DNA from 3 places in the Cupriavidus sp. FW305-46 genome. Region 2 is predicted to be linked to each of the others. Evidence: predicted binding sites of a transcription regulator. Region 2 holds the regulator's gene; each other region holds the start of a gene.
The links. Region 2 encodes HrcA, which represses chaperone genes, less so after heat shock. Its sites were predicted from a motif close to TTAGCACTCNNNNNNNNNGAGTGCTAA; they were not measured.

Region 1: groES (co-chaperone GroES) is a predicted target of HrcA. The motif match lies at 1,417-1,443, and genes of this name have one in related genera.
Region 3: rpoH (RNA polymerase sigma factor RpoH) is a predicted target of HrcA. The motif match lies at 1,665-1,691, and genes of this name have one in related genera.

What each region holds. Positions count from the first base shown of each region.
Region 1 covers NZ_JBYSZI010000058.1:25,623-29,948, forward strand. The annotation lists gene AC3WON_RS24530 (MltF family protein) at 1-522, opposite strand, end outside; gene AC3WON_RS24535 (hypothetical protein) at 702-1,139, opposite strand; gene groES (co-chaperone GroES) at 1,538-1,828, shown strand; gene groL (chaperonin GroEL) at 1,875-3,518, shown strand; gene AC3WON_RS24550 (metallophosphoesterase) at 3,635-4,326, opposite strand, start outside.
Region 2 covers NZ_JBYSZI010000051.1:38,402-42,727, forward strand. The annotation lists gene hemH (ferrochelatase) at 1-896, opposite strand, end outside; gene hrcA (heat-inducible transcriptional repressor HrcA) at 1,003-2,037, opposite strand; gene AC3WON_RS22945 (NAD kinase) at 2,140-3,057, shown strand; gene recN (DNA repair protein RecN) at 3,124-4,326, shown strand, end outside.
Region 3 covers NZ_JBYSZI010000045.1:6,374-10,699, reverse strand. The annotation lists gene AC3WON_RS21045 (SCO family protein) at 1-554, shown strand, start outside; gene rpoH (RNA polymerase sigma factor RpoH) at 661-1,587, opposite strand; gene AC3WON_RS21035 (pirin family protein) at 1,928-2,803, shown strand; gene ybiB (DNA-binding protein YbiB) at 2,823-3,815, opposite strand; gene AC3WON_RS21025 (ABC transporter ATP-binding protein) at 3,925-4,326, opposite strand, start outside.

The DNA of each region.
Region 1 (4,326 bases), on a different contig from region 2:
CTTGCGGTCACGCGGTGCGGCAAAGTCGACCAGCTTCAGCCGTGCCTCGGTCTCGGTCAGGTTGCCTGCGGCGATATCGCCCAGGCCCGCCGCCAGGTCGGGCAGCAGCCGGTCGCGCGTGGTGGGGATGATGAGGACAGTGAGCGGGCGCTTGCCAAGTCGATTGGCGTAGGTCTTGTTCAGGTAGCGCTCGAATTCCCGCACCAGTTCTGCGGTAATTCCGCGCTCGTGGCCTTTGTCGCTGAAGTAGAGGGTGCGGCTGTAAGGCACCAGCACGCGGATGACGCGACTGTTGACCATCACGTCGAAGTCGCCCTTGCGCGGCTTGTTGGCCAGGTTGAGGCCGCGCGGCCTAGAATCGGCCTTGCCGGTTGCGGCTTTCGCCGTGGGGGCAGCAACAGGCGCGGACGCCGGCGCCGGCTTCTGCTGCGCTACGGCAAACGTGCTGCACAGGCTGAGCGCGCCCACCAGGCCGGACAGGAGAAGGCCTGCGAACCAGTGGCGTGGGTGGGCAGCGGGCATGGCGCGGATGGCAAGCCGGGCAGAAAGGCGCGCGACTTGCTCGTATCGAGTCTAGGCGCGATCCTGCCGCTTGCAAGCCGCCAGGGTCCGGGTGCTGCCGAAGGACAAACGGGAGGGGTATGTCCGGCAAAAAGAAGGTGGCCGGTTGATCCCGGCCACCCGTCGTGCAAAGGCTGGCGCTATTGCTTTGGTGCGGCCATTTCCTGCTTGGCCGTTGCATCTGCTGCCTTGTTCTCTACCTTGCGCTCCTGCTTGGCAGCGCCGACTTCTTCCTTGTACTCACCCTTGGCTGCCTTCTTCTTGGCCTTGTACTCGGCGGCGGCCTTCTGGCGTGCCTCGCGGCGTTCCACCAGCGGGTCCTTCGGCGGTTCGACCTGGGTCATGCCCGGCGGCACGCCCTGGCTGCCTGCCGGCGTGGCAGAAGTTGCTGGCATCGCCGGGGTCGCCGGGGTCGCGGGCATGCCCTGGGCAGCAGGGGTTGCCGGCGTGGCCGGGGTGGCCGGAGTGGCGGGGGTGGCGCTTGTCTGGGCAATCGCAGCAGCGCAGCTGAGGCCAGCCAGGCCTGCGGCAATCACACTGGCGATTCGGGTAAGGCGAGCGGGCTGTTTCGTATCCATGGAATACCTCCAGAGTCGCTGTCTGAGGCGCCGGCAACGGAAGCGCTCGGCGCGGCGTACGCCGTACATCCGGCCAAGACGGGCGCGCGGCGACAAGCCCAGTCTAGGCAGCGGCACCACGTTGCGCTGTCAGGCACACGCCCGAATGGGTGCCGGGATTATTCCTACAGGCGGGTCGTTGCCGGCCGGGAGCCCATGCCGCGCAAGGCATCGACAGCCCCTCGGGAAAACCCGCATCACCCCCGCGTCTTGAAATGCCCCTACCCCGTCCCTATAATTAGCACTCGTCAGGGGTGAGTGCTAACAGCCTCCTGCGACACCTGAACATTTCTGACGGCCGTCGCCTCGGTAGCCGGCCGATTTGTGATCAAAAACTCACTTTGTATCTAGGAGTCCGTATGAATCTGCGTCCTTTGCACGACCGCGTGATCGTGAAGCGTCTGGACAACGAAACCAAGACCGCGTCCGGTATCGTGATTCCCGACAACGCTGCCGAGAAGCCCGATCAAGGCGAAGTGCTGGCAATCGGTCCTGGCAAGAAGGATGACAAGGGCAACAACATCGCCCTCGACGTCAAGGTCGGTGACCGCGTGCTGTTCGGCAAGTACGCCGGCCAGGCCGTGAAGGTGGAAGGCCAGGAACTGCTGGTCATGCGCGAAGAAGACATCATGGCCGTGGTGAACAAGTAATTCACCAACTGACCGCCACCCCGTACAGATTTCAGGAGATTCAAGAATGGCAGCTAAAGACGTAGTGTTCGGCGACGCCGCACGTGCCAAGATGGTCGAAGGCGTGAACATCCTCGCCAACGCAGTCAAGGTGACCCTGGGCCCGAAGGGCCGCAACGTGGTGCTGGAGCGCAGCTTCGGCGGCCCGACCGTGACCAAGGACGGCGTGTCCGTGGCCAAGGAAATCGAGCTGAAGGACAAGCTGCAGAACATGGGCGCCCAGATGGTCAAGGAAGTGGCTTCCAAGACCAGCGACAACGCCGGTGACGGTACCACCACCGCAACCGTGCTGGCCCAGTCGATCGTGCGCGAAGGCATGAAGTTCGTTGCCGCCGGCATGAACCCGATGGACCTGAAGCGCGGCATCGACAAGGCTGTTGCCGCCGCCGTGGAAGAGCTGAAGAAGGTCAGCAAGCCCACCACCACCAGCAAGGAAATCGCCCAGGTTGGCGCGATCTCGGCCAACAGCGACACCTCCATCGGTGAGCGCATCGCCGAAGCCATGGACAAGGTCGGCAAGGAAGGCGTGATCACGGTTGAAGACGGCAAGTCGCTGGCCGACGAGCTGGAAGTCGTGGAAGGCATGCAGTTCGACCGCGGCTACCTGTCGCCGTACTTCATCAACAACCCGGAAAAGCAGGTTGTCCAGCTGGACAGCCCGTTCGTGCTGCTGTTCGACAAGAAGATCAGCAACATCCGCGACCTGCTGCCGGTGCTGGAGCAAGTGGCCAAGGCCGGCCGCCCGCTGCTGATCGTCGCTGAAGACGTCGAGGGCGAAGCCCTGGCGACCCTGGTGGTCAACAACATCCGTGGCATCCTGAAGACCGCCGCCGTCAAGGCCCCGGGCTTCGGCGACCGCCGCAAGGCCATGCTGGAAGACATCGCCATCCTGACCGGCGGCACCGTCATCGCTGAAGAAATCGGCCTGACGCTGGAAAAGGCTGGCCTGAACGACCTGGGCCAGGCCAAGCGCATCGAGATCGGCAAGGAAAACACCATCATCATCGACGGCGCCGGCGACGCAGCTGCGATCGAAGGCCGCGTCAAGCAAATCCGCGCCCAGATCGAAGAAGCGACCTCGGACTACGACCGTGAGAAGCTGCAAGAGCGCGTGGCCAAGCTGGCCGGCGGTGTTGCCGTGATCAAGGTTGGCGCTGCCACCGAAGTCGAAATGAAGGAAAAGAAGGCCCGCGTGGAAGACGCCCTGCACGCCACCCGCGCTGCGGTGGAAGAAGGCATCGTCCCCGGCGGTGGTGTGGCCCTGCTGCGTGCCCGCGCTGCGATCTCGGCACTGACCGGCGAAAACGCCGACCAGAACGCCGGTATCAAGATCGTGCTGCGCGCCATGGAAGAGCCGCTGCGCCAGATCGTGCTGAACGCCGGTGAAGAAGCTTCGGTGGTCGTTGCCAAGGTTATCGAAGGCAAGGGCAACTACGGCTACAACGCCGCTTCGGGCGAGTACGGCGACCTGGTGGAAATGGGCGTGCTGGACCCGACCAAGGTCACCCGCACCGCACTGCAGAACGCCGCTTCGGTGGCTTCGCTGATGCTGACCACCGACTGCGCAGTTGCCGAATCGCCGAAGGAAGAGTCGGCTCCGGCAATGCCGGGCGGCATGGGCGGCATGGGCGGCATGGAAGGCATGATGTAATTCATCGCCGACCGACTGCCCTCAAGGGCAGGCTGTCTTGGAAAACCCCCGCGGGCGCGAGCCCGCGGGGGTTTTTGTTTGGGGCGCGGCAGCAGGCTCTCGCTGGGGCGGCCGGGTCAGATCTCGACCACGCAGCACCAGTCGAAGCGCTTGTTTTCAAGCTCGCCGGTGCGGCGGCTGACGTAGCCGCGGGGGTTGCAGACCACGCGCGAATCATCGATGCAGTAGTCGAAGCTGGTGTGGGTATGGCCGTGGATCCACAGGTCCGCCTTTGCTACCAGGTCGGGCCGGCGCGACAGGAAGCCGCCGGAGACCAGGTCGTGCGAGTAGCGCGGGTCCAGGCTGCCCAGGTCAGGGCCGTGGTGCGTGACCACCACGGTCTTGCCATCGTAGGGTTGCGCCAGCTGCTCCGCCAGCCAGGCCGACGCGGCCTGGTGGCGCGCCAGCGCGTCCTGGGGCGTGAAATGTCGTGGATGGCCGTCGTCGCCGTGGAGTTCGATCAGCCGATGGTCCAGCATCACCGCCGCGCAAGCCTGCATCGCGTCATCGCGCCGGTCGGTCCCGAACAGGGAGTAGTCAGTCCACCAGGTGGTGCCGATGATGCGTACCCGTCCGTGGGCGTCGTTGAATTCGGCCACTGTGCCATTGAGCACCTGTATGCCTGGGTGCGCCTCGGTGGCTTCGGCCATCAGGCGATCCACGGTATCGAAGTTGCTTTCGTAGTATTCGTGATTGCCGGGCACGTAGACCACCGGCTGGCTGAAGGTGCGCGCGGCCCAGTCGATGCCGTCGCGCCCGTTGGCGATGT
Region 2 (4,326 bases):
TCGATGCAGTCGGCCGGAAAGCCCGGGCAGAAGACATCGACCCGGCCCGCGCCGACCTTGCCCAGCTCGGCCAGCGTCGGCGCGGTGTACGGCTGCAGCCATTCCGCCTTGCCGAAACGAGACTGGAACGTCACCTGGTACTGGCCCGGCTCTAGGCCCAGCGCCTCGCCCAGCAGCCGGCCGGTCTTCAGGCATTCGCAGTGATAGGGGTCGCCCAGCTCCAGCGTGCGCCGCGGCACGCCGTGGAACGACAGGATCAGCTTGTCGCCGCGGGCAAAGTCCGGCATGCCGTGGCGCGCCCAGTAGGCGGCGACCTGCTGGTGCAGCGCCGAGATATAGGCCGGGTGGTCATGGAAATGCTTGACCAGCCGCAGCTCTGGCTGGTTGCGCCACTGGCCCAGCACCCGGAACACCTCGTCGAAGGCCGTGGCCGTGGTGGTGCCGGAGTATTGCGGATACATCGGCAGCACCAGCACCTGCTCGCAGCCCTGCCGGCGCAGCGCCTCCAGCACCGAGGCGATCGACGGGTTGCCGTAGCGCATTGCGCACGCGACCGTCACTTCATGGCCATGCTGGTGCATCAGCCGCTGCAGCGCATGGGCCTGGCGCTCGCTGTAGACCAGCAGCGGCGAGCCCGTCATATGGGCCTCGCGCAGCCAGATCGATTCGTATTTCAGAGCCGAGGCGCGCGAACGCAGCGGCAGGATCACCCCATGCAGCAGCGGCAGCCAGGCCGCGCGCGGGATCTCGACCACGCGCGGGTCGGACAGGAATTCCTTCAGGTAGCGCCCCACCGCCTTGGGCGTGGGAGCGTCCGGGGTGCCCAGGTTGACCAGCAGGATCGCCGTGCGCGGCGCGTGGCCGTGCTGGTAGGCCGGTTCGGGAGAAAACGTCATGTCGCTTCCGGGTTGACACGGTGCCGGGACGGCGCCGGTGCGGCGCACCGGCGATTGCCGCGCCCGGCGGGAATGGAGCCGCTTGTCAGACCAGCCAGTCTTTGCACTAGTTCTGGCTCAGGGCGCTGGACAGCAGGCGCGCGGTGATGTCGACAATGGGGATCACGCGCTCATACGCCATGCGCGTAGGGCCGATCACGCCGAGCGTGCCGACGATCTGGCCGTCGACCTCGTACGGGGCGGTGATGACCGCCATTTCTTCGATCGGCACCAGCCGGCTTTCGCCGCCGATAAAGATCTGCACGCCCTGCGCATGGCTGGACACGTCCAGCAGCTGCAGCAGGCTGGTCTTGTGCTCGAACACGTCGAACAGGCGCCGCAGCTTGTCCATGCTGGAGGCCAGGTCTTCCACTTCCAGCAGCTTGCGCTCGCCACTGATAAAGACGTGGTCGTCGTCCTCGTCCTCGGCGACGCTGCCGGCCTCGACCGCGGCCTGCATCAGCTGCGACATGTCGCGGCGCAGGTCCTGCAGTTCCACCCGCAGGTGGCCGCGCACCGCGTCGAAGCTCATGCCGGCATAGTGCGAGTTGAAGAAGTTGGCCGCCTCGATCAGCTGGGCCGGCGTGTACGACAGCTCGGTCTGGATGATGCGGTTCTGCACGTCGCCCTCGGGGCTGACGATGATCAGCAGGATGCGCTTGTCCGACAGCCGCATGAATTCGATCTGCCGGAACGCCTGCGCGCGGCGCGGCGTCATCACCACGCCGGCAAAGTGCGACAGGTTGGACAGCGTGCGCGCCGCCGCTGTGATCATGCGCTGCGGCCCCAGCTGCTGGCCGCCGAGCTGGTCCTGGATCTGGCCGGTCAGCTCGGCCAGGTCGGCGTTGCGCTCCAGCGGCTTGGCCGTCAGCATCGAATCGACGAACAGCCGGTAGCCGCGCGGGGTCGGGATACGGCCCGCGGAGGTGTGCGGGCTGGCAATAAAGCCCATTTCCTCCAGATCGGACATCACATTGCGAATCGTCGCAGGCGACAGGTCCAGCCCCGAGTATTTCGACAGGGTGCGGGAACCGACCGGCTGCCCTTCGGCAATATAGCGCTCGATCAGGGTCTTGAGCAGCGTTTTGGAGCGTTCATCCATGATGCCCCGATTTTACGCAAGTTTTGGACCTTCTGGCGGACGGCCTGGCCCGCCCGCCCGCGCCTGCTGACAACCGTCATGGCGGTATGGTCTAATCCCGCCATGTCCGCCCCCCCGAGAGCCAGCGCCGTGCGCACTTCGTTCAAGACCGTCGCCCTGGTGGGCCGGTACTCCACTGCCGGCATCGAAGGGCCGCTGGAGGAGATCGCCTCTTATATCCTGCGCAACGGGCAGGACGTGGTGTTCGAGCGCGAAACCTCGCTCGCCACCGGGCTGACCGCCTACCCTGCCCTGTCCGCCGAGGAGATCGGCCGGCAGGCCGACGTGGCCGTGGTGCTGGGCGGCGACGGCACGCTGCTGGGCATCGCGCGCCAGCTGGCCGGCTACGACGTGCCGCTGATCGGCGTCAACCACGGGCGGCTGGGCTTCATGACCGACATCGCGCTGGAAGACGCGCACACCGTGCTGCCCGACATGCTCGACGGCCGGTATGAGGCCGAGACCCGCCTGCTGCTGGAATCGCGCGTGGTGCGCGACGACATGGACATCTTCTCCGCGCTGGCCCTGAACGACGTGGTGGTGAACCGCTCGGGCATCTCCGGCATGGTCGAGCTGGCGGTGTCGGTGGACGGCCACTTCATGTACAACCAGCGCTCGGACGGCCTGATCGTGTCGACCACCACCGGGTCCACCGCCTACGCGCTGTCCGCCGGCGGCCCGATCCTGCACCCGACGCTGTCGGGCGTGGTGCTGGTGCCGATTGCCCCGCACGCGCTGTCCAACCGCCCGATCGTGCTGCCGCACGACGCCGAGGTCACCATCGAGGTGGCCAGCGCGCGCGACGCCAGCGTCAACTTCGACATGCAGTCACTGACCTCGCTGCTGCCGGGCGACCGCATCGTGGTGCGGCGCTCCGAAAAGACCATCAACCTGCTGCACCCGGTCGGCTACAACTACTACGCCACGCTGCGCAAGAAGCTGCACTGGCACGAATACCCGTCCGAAGACAACCGCCTCTGAGCCAGTATCAAGCCGCCCTCCAAGCCTGAGCCCGAACCCATCGGACCGACTACCTTCCACGCCACGATGCTGCGCAGCCTGTCCATCCGCGATTTCGTCATCGTCGATACGCTCGACCTGGACTTCACCACTGGCTTCACCGTCTTCACCGGCGAGACCGGCGCCGGCAAATCCATCCTGATCGATGCCCTGGCGCTGGTGCTGGGCGAACGCGCCGATGCCGGCGTGGTGCGCGAAGGCGCCCCGCGCGCCAGCGTCAGCGCCACCTTCTCGACCCACCCGGCACTGGATGCCTGGCTGGCCGAGCGCGAGCTCAACAGCGAAGCGGAAGACGGCGTGCACACCGTGCTGCTGCGCCGCACGGTCGATGCCGGCGGCCGCAGCAAGGCCTTTATCAACGGCGCCGCCGCCACCCTGGCGCAGCTGCGCGAAGTCGGCGACCAGCTGGTCGACATCCACGGCCAGCACGCGCACCAGCTGCTGCTGCGCCCCGATGCGCAGCGGCTGCTGTTCGACGCCCACGCCGGCCTCACCCAGCAGGCCGGCGCGGTGGCCGAGGCCTGGCGCGCCTGGCGTGCCTGCGTGCGCCAGCGCGAGGCGGTCGAGCACCAGTCGCGCGAGATGCAGCTTGAACGCGAACGGCTGGAATGGCAGGTCGGCGAACTGGACAAGCTCAACCCGCAGCCGGGCGAATGGGAAGAGATCCAGTCCGAGTACAACCGGCTGTCGCATGCCGCCGGCCTGATCGACGGCAGCCGCGCCGCGCTGGACGCACTGTCCGAGGCCGACGGCTCGGTGCTGTCGGCGCTGAATACCATCGTGCACAAGCTGCAGCAGCTGGCCGATGTCGATGGCGCGCTGCGCGACGTGCTGGCCGCGCTCGAGCCCGCGCAGATGCAGGCCGAGGAAGCCGCGCACTCGCTCACGCGCTATGTCGACCGGCTCGAACTCGATCCCGAGCGGCTGCAGGCGGTCGACGAACGCATGCAGGCGCTGCACGCCACCGCGCGCAAGTACCGCCTGCCGCCCGAGCAGCTGCCCGACGAGCTGGCGGCCCGCCGCCAGCAGCTGGACGACCTGCAGGCCGCGCAGGACCTGAACAAGGTGATGGCGCGCGAGGCCGCGGCCAAGGCCGCCTACCTGACCCTGGCGCAGCATCTCAGCCACGCCCGCCAGCAGGCCGCGCAGGCGCTGTCCGCCGCGGTCACCGACGCCATGCAGGGCCTGTCGATGGCCGGCGGCAGCTTTGTCGCCGCGCTCAATGCGCTC
Region 3 (4,326 bases), on a different contig from region 2:
TTGCGCTGGCCGTGGCTGCCTGCGGGCAGCAGAAGGCCTCGTTCCGCAATGTCGACATCACCGGCGCGGCGGACTTCGGCAAGGACTTCTCGCTGACCGACCATCACGGCAAGGTGCGCACCATCGCCGACTTCAAGGGCAAGGCGGTGGTGATGTTCTTCGGCTACACCCACTGTCCCGACGTGTGCCCGACGACGATGGCCGAACTGAAGGCGGTGGTGGAGAAACTGGGCCCCGACGCCGACCGCGTGCAGGTGCTGTTCGTCACGGTCGACCCGGAACGCGACACGCAGGCGCTGCTGGCCCAGTACGTGCCGGCCTTCGATGCGCGCTTCCTGGGGCTGCGCCCGGCCGACGAAGCCGCACTGCAGAAGTTGACCAAGGACTTCAAGGTGTTCTACGCCAAGGTGCCGGGCAGCTCCCCGACCAACTACACGGTTGACCACTCCGCGGGCAGCTATGTGTTCGACCCGGACGGCAAGCTGCGGCTGTTCATCCGCCACGGCCAGGGTCCGGATCCGATCGCGCACGACCTGAAACAGCTGCTGTCGTGACGTGAAAGGGAGGGAAGGGGTGCGGCATAAGGTCGCACTCACCCTCTCGCGGGCAACAAAAAGGCCGGTCCAGTGGACCGGCCTTTTGCATGGCTGGGGGTGCGGATCAGGCGAACGCCTGCAGCGCCCCCTTCATCTTCTTCATGGCCGCGGCCTCGATCTGGCGGATGCGCTCGGCCGAGACGCCGAACTCGTCAGCCAGCTCATGCAGCGTGGACCCGCCCGAGCCATCGTCCTCGACGTGCAGCCAGCGCGCCTCGATGATGCGGCGGCTGCGTTCGTCCAGCTTGCCCAGCGCTTCTTCCAGGCCCTCGACCTGCATGCGGTCGTGGCGCTTGGCTTCCAGCACGCGGGTGGGCTCGTTGTGGTTGTCCGCCAGGTAGGCGATGGGGGCGAATTCCTCTTCGCCGTCGTCGATCTGGCCTTCCAGCGCCAGGTCGCCGCCCGACAGGCGGGTCTCCATCTCCATCACTTCTTCGGGCTTGACGTTCAGCTCGCGCGCCACGGCCTCGACCTGCTCCGGCGTGAACGTGTGCGCGCCCTGCTTGTGGCTGCGCAGGTTGAAGAACAGCTTGCGCTGGGCCTTGGTGGTGGCCACCTTGACCATGCGCCAGTTCTTCAGCACGTATTCGTGGATCTCGGCCTTGATCCAGTGCATCGCGTACGACACCAGGCGCACGCCCTGGTCGGGGTCGAAGCGCTTGACCGCCTTCATCAGGCCGATATTGCCTTCCTGGATCAGGTCGGCGTGGGGCAGGCCATAGCCCAGGTACTGGCGGGCGATCGACACCACCAGACGCAGGTGGGACATCACCATCTGGCGGGCAGCATCAACGGAATCGTGGTCGCGGAGCTCGCGCGCCAGGCGCTGCTCTTCCTCCGCGGTCAACAGCGGAATCCGGTGGACAGCCTGGATATAGCTGTCGAGGTTGCCAACGGTGGCCGGGAAGGTCAGCGCGAAGCTGCCCATGCTCCGGGGTGCCGTCGGCAGACGGTTATTCAGGGTTTGGTCGGCAGACAAGACTGCGTTCACTCAATGGCTCCTTTCGCATCCGGCGGTTCGGTTGCCGGGATGCCGCGCCTGTTGGGGCGGTGGCACTGCAACACATATTAGCACTCAGGCCGGGTGAGTGCTAATTGGAGCCCCGATGGTCGTGATAGTTCCTCTCGATTGCTCTTGCTGCTGGCATAGCTACTTGCCACTTCGAGCGGCGGGAACGATACCCACGGTTCGGCGCACTGGATGTTAGAGCGGTGCGGGGCACGGCGGTTCTGCCCGCTGCTGCAATGATTTGTTGCAGCAGCGGCTACACTCGACCAAGCTGCGGCGCGCTGGCATCCTTGCAAGCCTCTCTCATTCCACCGGAGGAGTTATGTCTGCTATCGAACACTTGCTCAAGCCGCATGTGCGCGACCTGGGCGATTTTACCGTGCGCCGGCTGTTGCCCGCCGCCGCCGCCCAGACTGTCGGGCCGTTTATCTTCTTCGACCATATGGGGCCGGTGCAACTGCCGCCGGGCGGCGGAGCCGACGTGCGCCCGCATCCACATATCGGGCTGGCCACGGTCACTTATCTGTTCGAGGGCGAGATCATCCACCGAGACAGCCTGGGCAGCGACCAGGCGATCCGCCCGGGCGATGTCAACTGGATGACCGCCGGGCACGGCATCGTGCACTCGGAGCGCTCGCCCGAGCATGTGCGCCCCGCCGGGGCCCGCCTGCACGGCATCCAGACCTGGGTGGCACTGCCGCAGGAGCATGAGGGTGCCGAGCCGTCGTTTTTCCACCATCCAGCCGCCACGCTGCCACGGATCGAGCGGCCGGGCGTGCGCATGGTGGTGATTGCGGGCGATGCCTTTGGCCAGGTCTCTCCGGTCAAGATCTTCAGCCGCACCCTGTATGTGGCGATCGAGCTGGATGCGGGCGCGAGCGTGGAGATCCCGGCCGATCATGCCGAGCGGGGCATCTATCCGGTGGATGGCGCGGTGGCGCTCGACGGCGAGCCGCTGCCGGCCGAGCATATGGTGGTGCTCACGCCGGGCCAGCCCGCAACGCTGACGGCCACGACACCGTCGCGCGTAATGCTGCTGGGCGGTGACCCGACCGACGGGCACCGTTTTATCTACTGGAATTTCGTTGCCAGCAGCAAGGTGGCGATCGAGGCCGCCGCCCAGCGCTGGGAGGACGACCAGTTCCCGCACGTGCCGGGCGAGACCGAGCGCATCCCGCTGCCCCCGCGCAAGCCCTGACAGCGGTCCCGGGGCTGGCTCAGACCGGGCTGGCCCAGGTCACGCGGGTGCCTTGCCGCAGGCATTCGCGGATAGCCTCGACCTGGATCGCGATCGGCGCCGGCACCGGCGCCGCGCCGTCCAGCACGCGCCGGATCCAGGCCACGGTCTGGCCGGCGTCGCTGCCGGGCGGCAGTTCAGGCACTTCGGCCAGCGAACCCACGGCCGGATCGACCAGCGTCTGCTGGTGCCCCTCGTGCAGCCAGTCGATGCGGCTGGTGCGGCGCGCATCGGCCACCACTTCGCCCTCGGTGCCGCGTGCCAGCAGCACGTTGGCGGGTTCATGCGAGAAGTAGTCGGTCAGCGTCTCGCGGTATTCGGGGTGGGTGTAGCTGTACAGGCGCAACCCTTCCGCGGGCGAATGCTCGCCCACCGGCTGCAGCATCTTGGCCACCGTGTGCGCCGAATTGCGCAGGCCGATCACGGTGCGCCGCTCCAGCAGCTGCGACAGCCCGGGCGACAGCACATCCACCGGCAGCACCGCCAGCGGCCCGAGGTCGCTGCCCTCGCGCAGCCGTGCCGAGGCCTCGCCGGTAGTCGCGCACAAGGGCACGCCCAGCGCCTCGAACAGCGTCATGCTGGTCACGCGGCCATTGAACAGGCGCGTGCCGTGCACCAGCACGGGGACATCTTCGCGCGCCAGCAGCAGCGCCAGCAGCGGCACCAGGTTGGGTTGCTTGCGCGCGCCGTTGTAGCTGGGGATCACCACCACCTGCCGGTCAGGCGGCGCCGGCAGCGGCTGGCAGTGCGCATGGGCGGCTTCCAGCATGCCGGCCAGCTCGTGCGGGGCCTCGCCCTTGATGCGGTAGGCCATCAGGATGGCGCCAAGCTCCAGGTCCGAGACGCGCCCGGCCAGCATGGCGTCGAACAGGGCCTGCGCGTCTTCGCGCGGCAGCGCCCGCGCGCCGTTGACGCCGCGGCCGATCTCCTTGATATAGCGGGCAGCAGGGAAGGACGTGGCTGGCGTGGTCATGGCGGCGTGGGGGTAGTCTGTTCTGGGTTCATGATAGCGGAGCCAGGCCGCCGCGCCCATCGCCGCCTGTGCCACATAGGGCCGCCCACCCGCACGCGGCCGGCGGGCACTACGCGGCTTCCTGCAGCGCCGGGTTGCGCTGCTTGCGGTAGAGGAAGTCCAGCACCGCGGTGCGGCAGGCGTGGTAGCCCTTGTCGTCGGCCAGCGCGACGCGGTCGCGCGGACGCGGCAGCTCCACCTTCAGGATCTCGCCGATGGTCGCGGCCGGACCGTTGGTCATCATGACGATGCGGTCGGCCAGCAGCACGGCCTCGTCGACATCGTGGGTCACCATCACCACGGTGCTGCGGGTGCGCGCCACGATCTTGATCAGCTCGTCCTGCAGGTGCGCGCGCGTGAGCGCATCGAGCGCGCCGAAGGGCTCGTCCATCAGCAGCACCTTGGGCGCCATCGCCAGCGCGCGGGCAATGCCCACGCGCTGCTTCATGCCGCCGGAGATCTCATGCGGGTA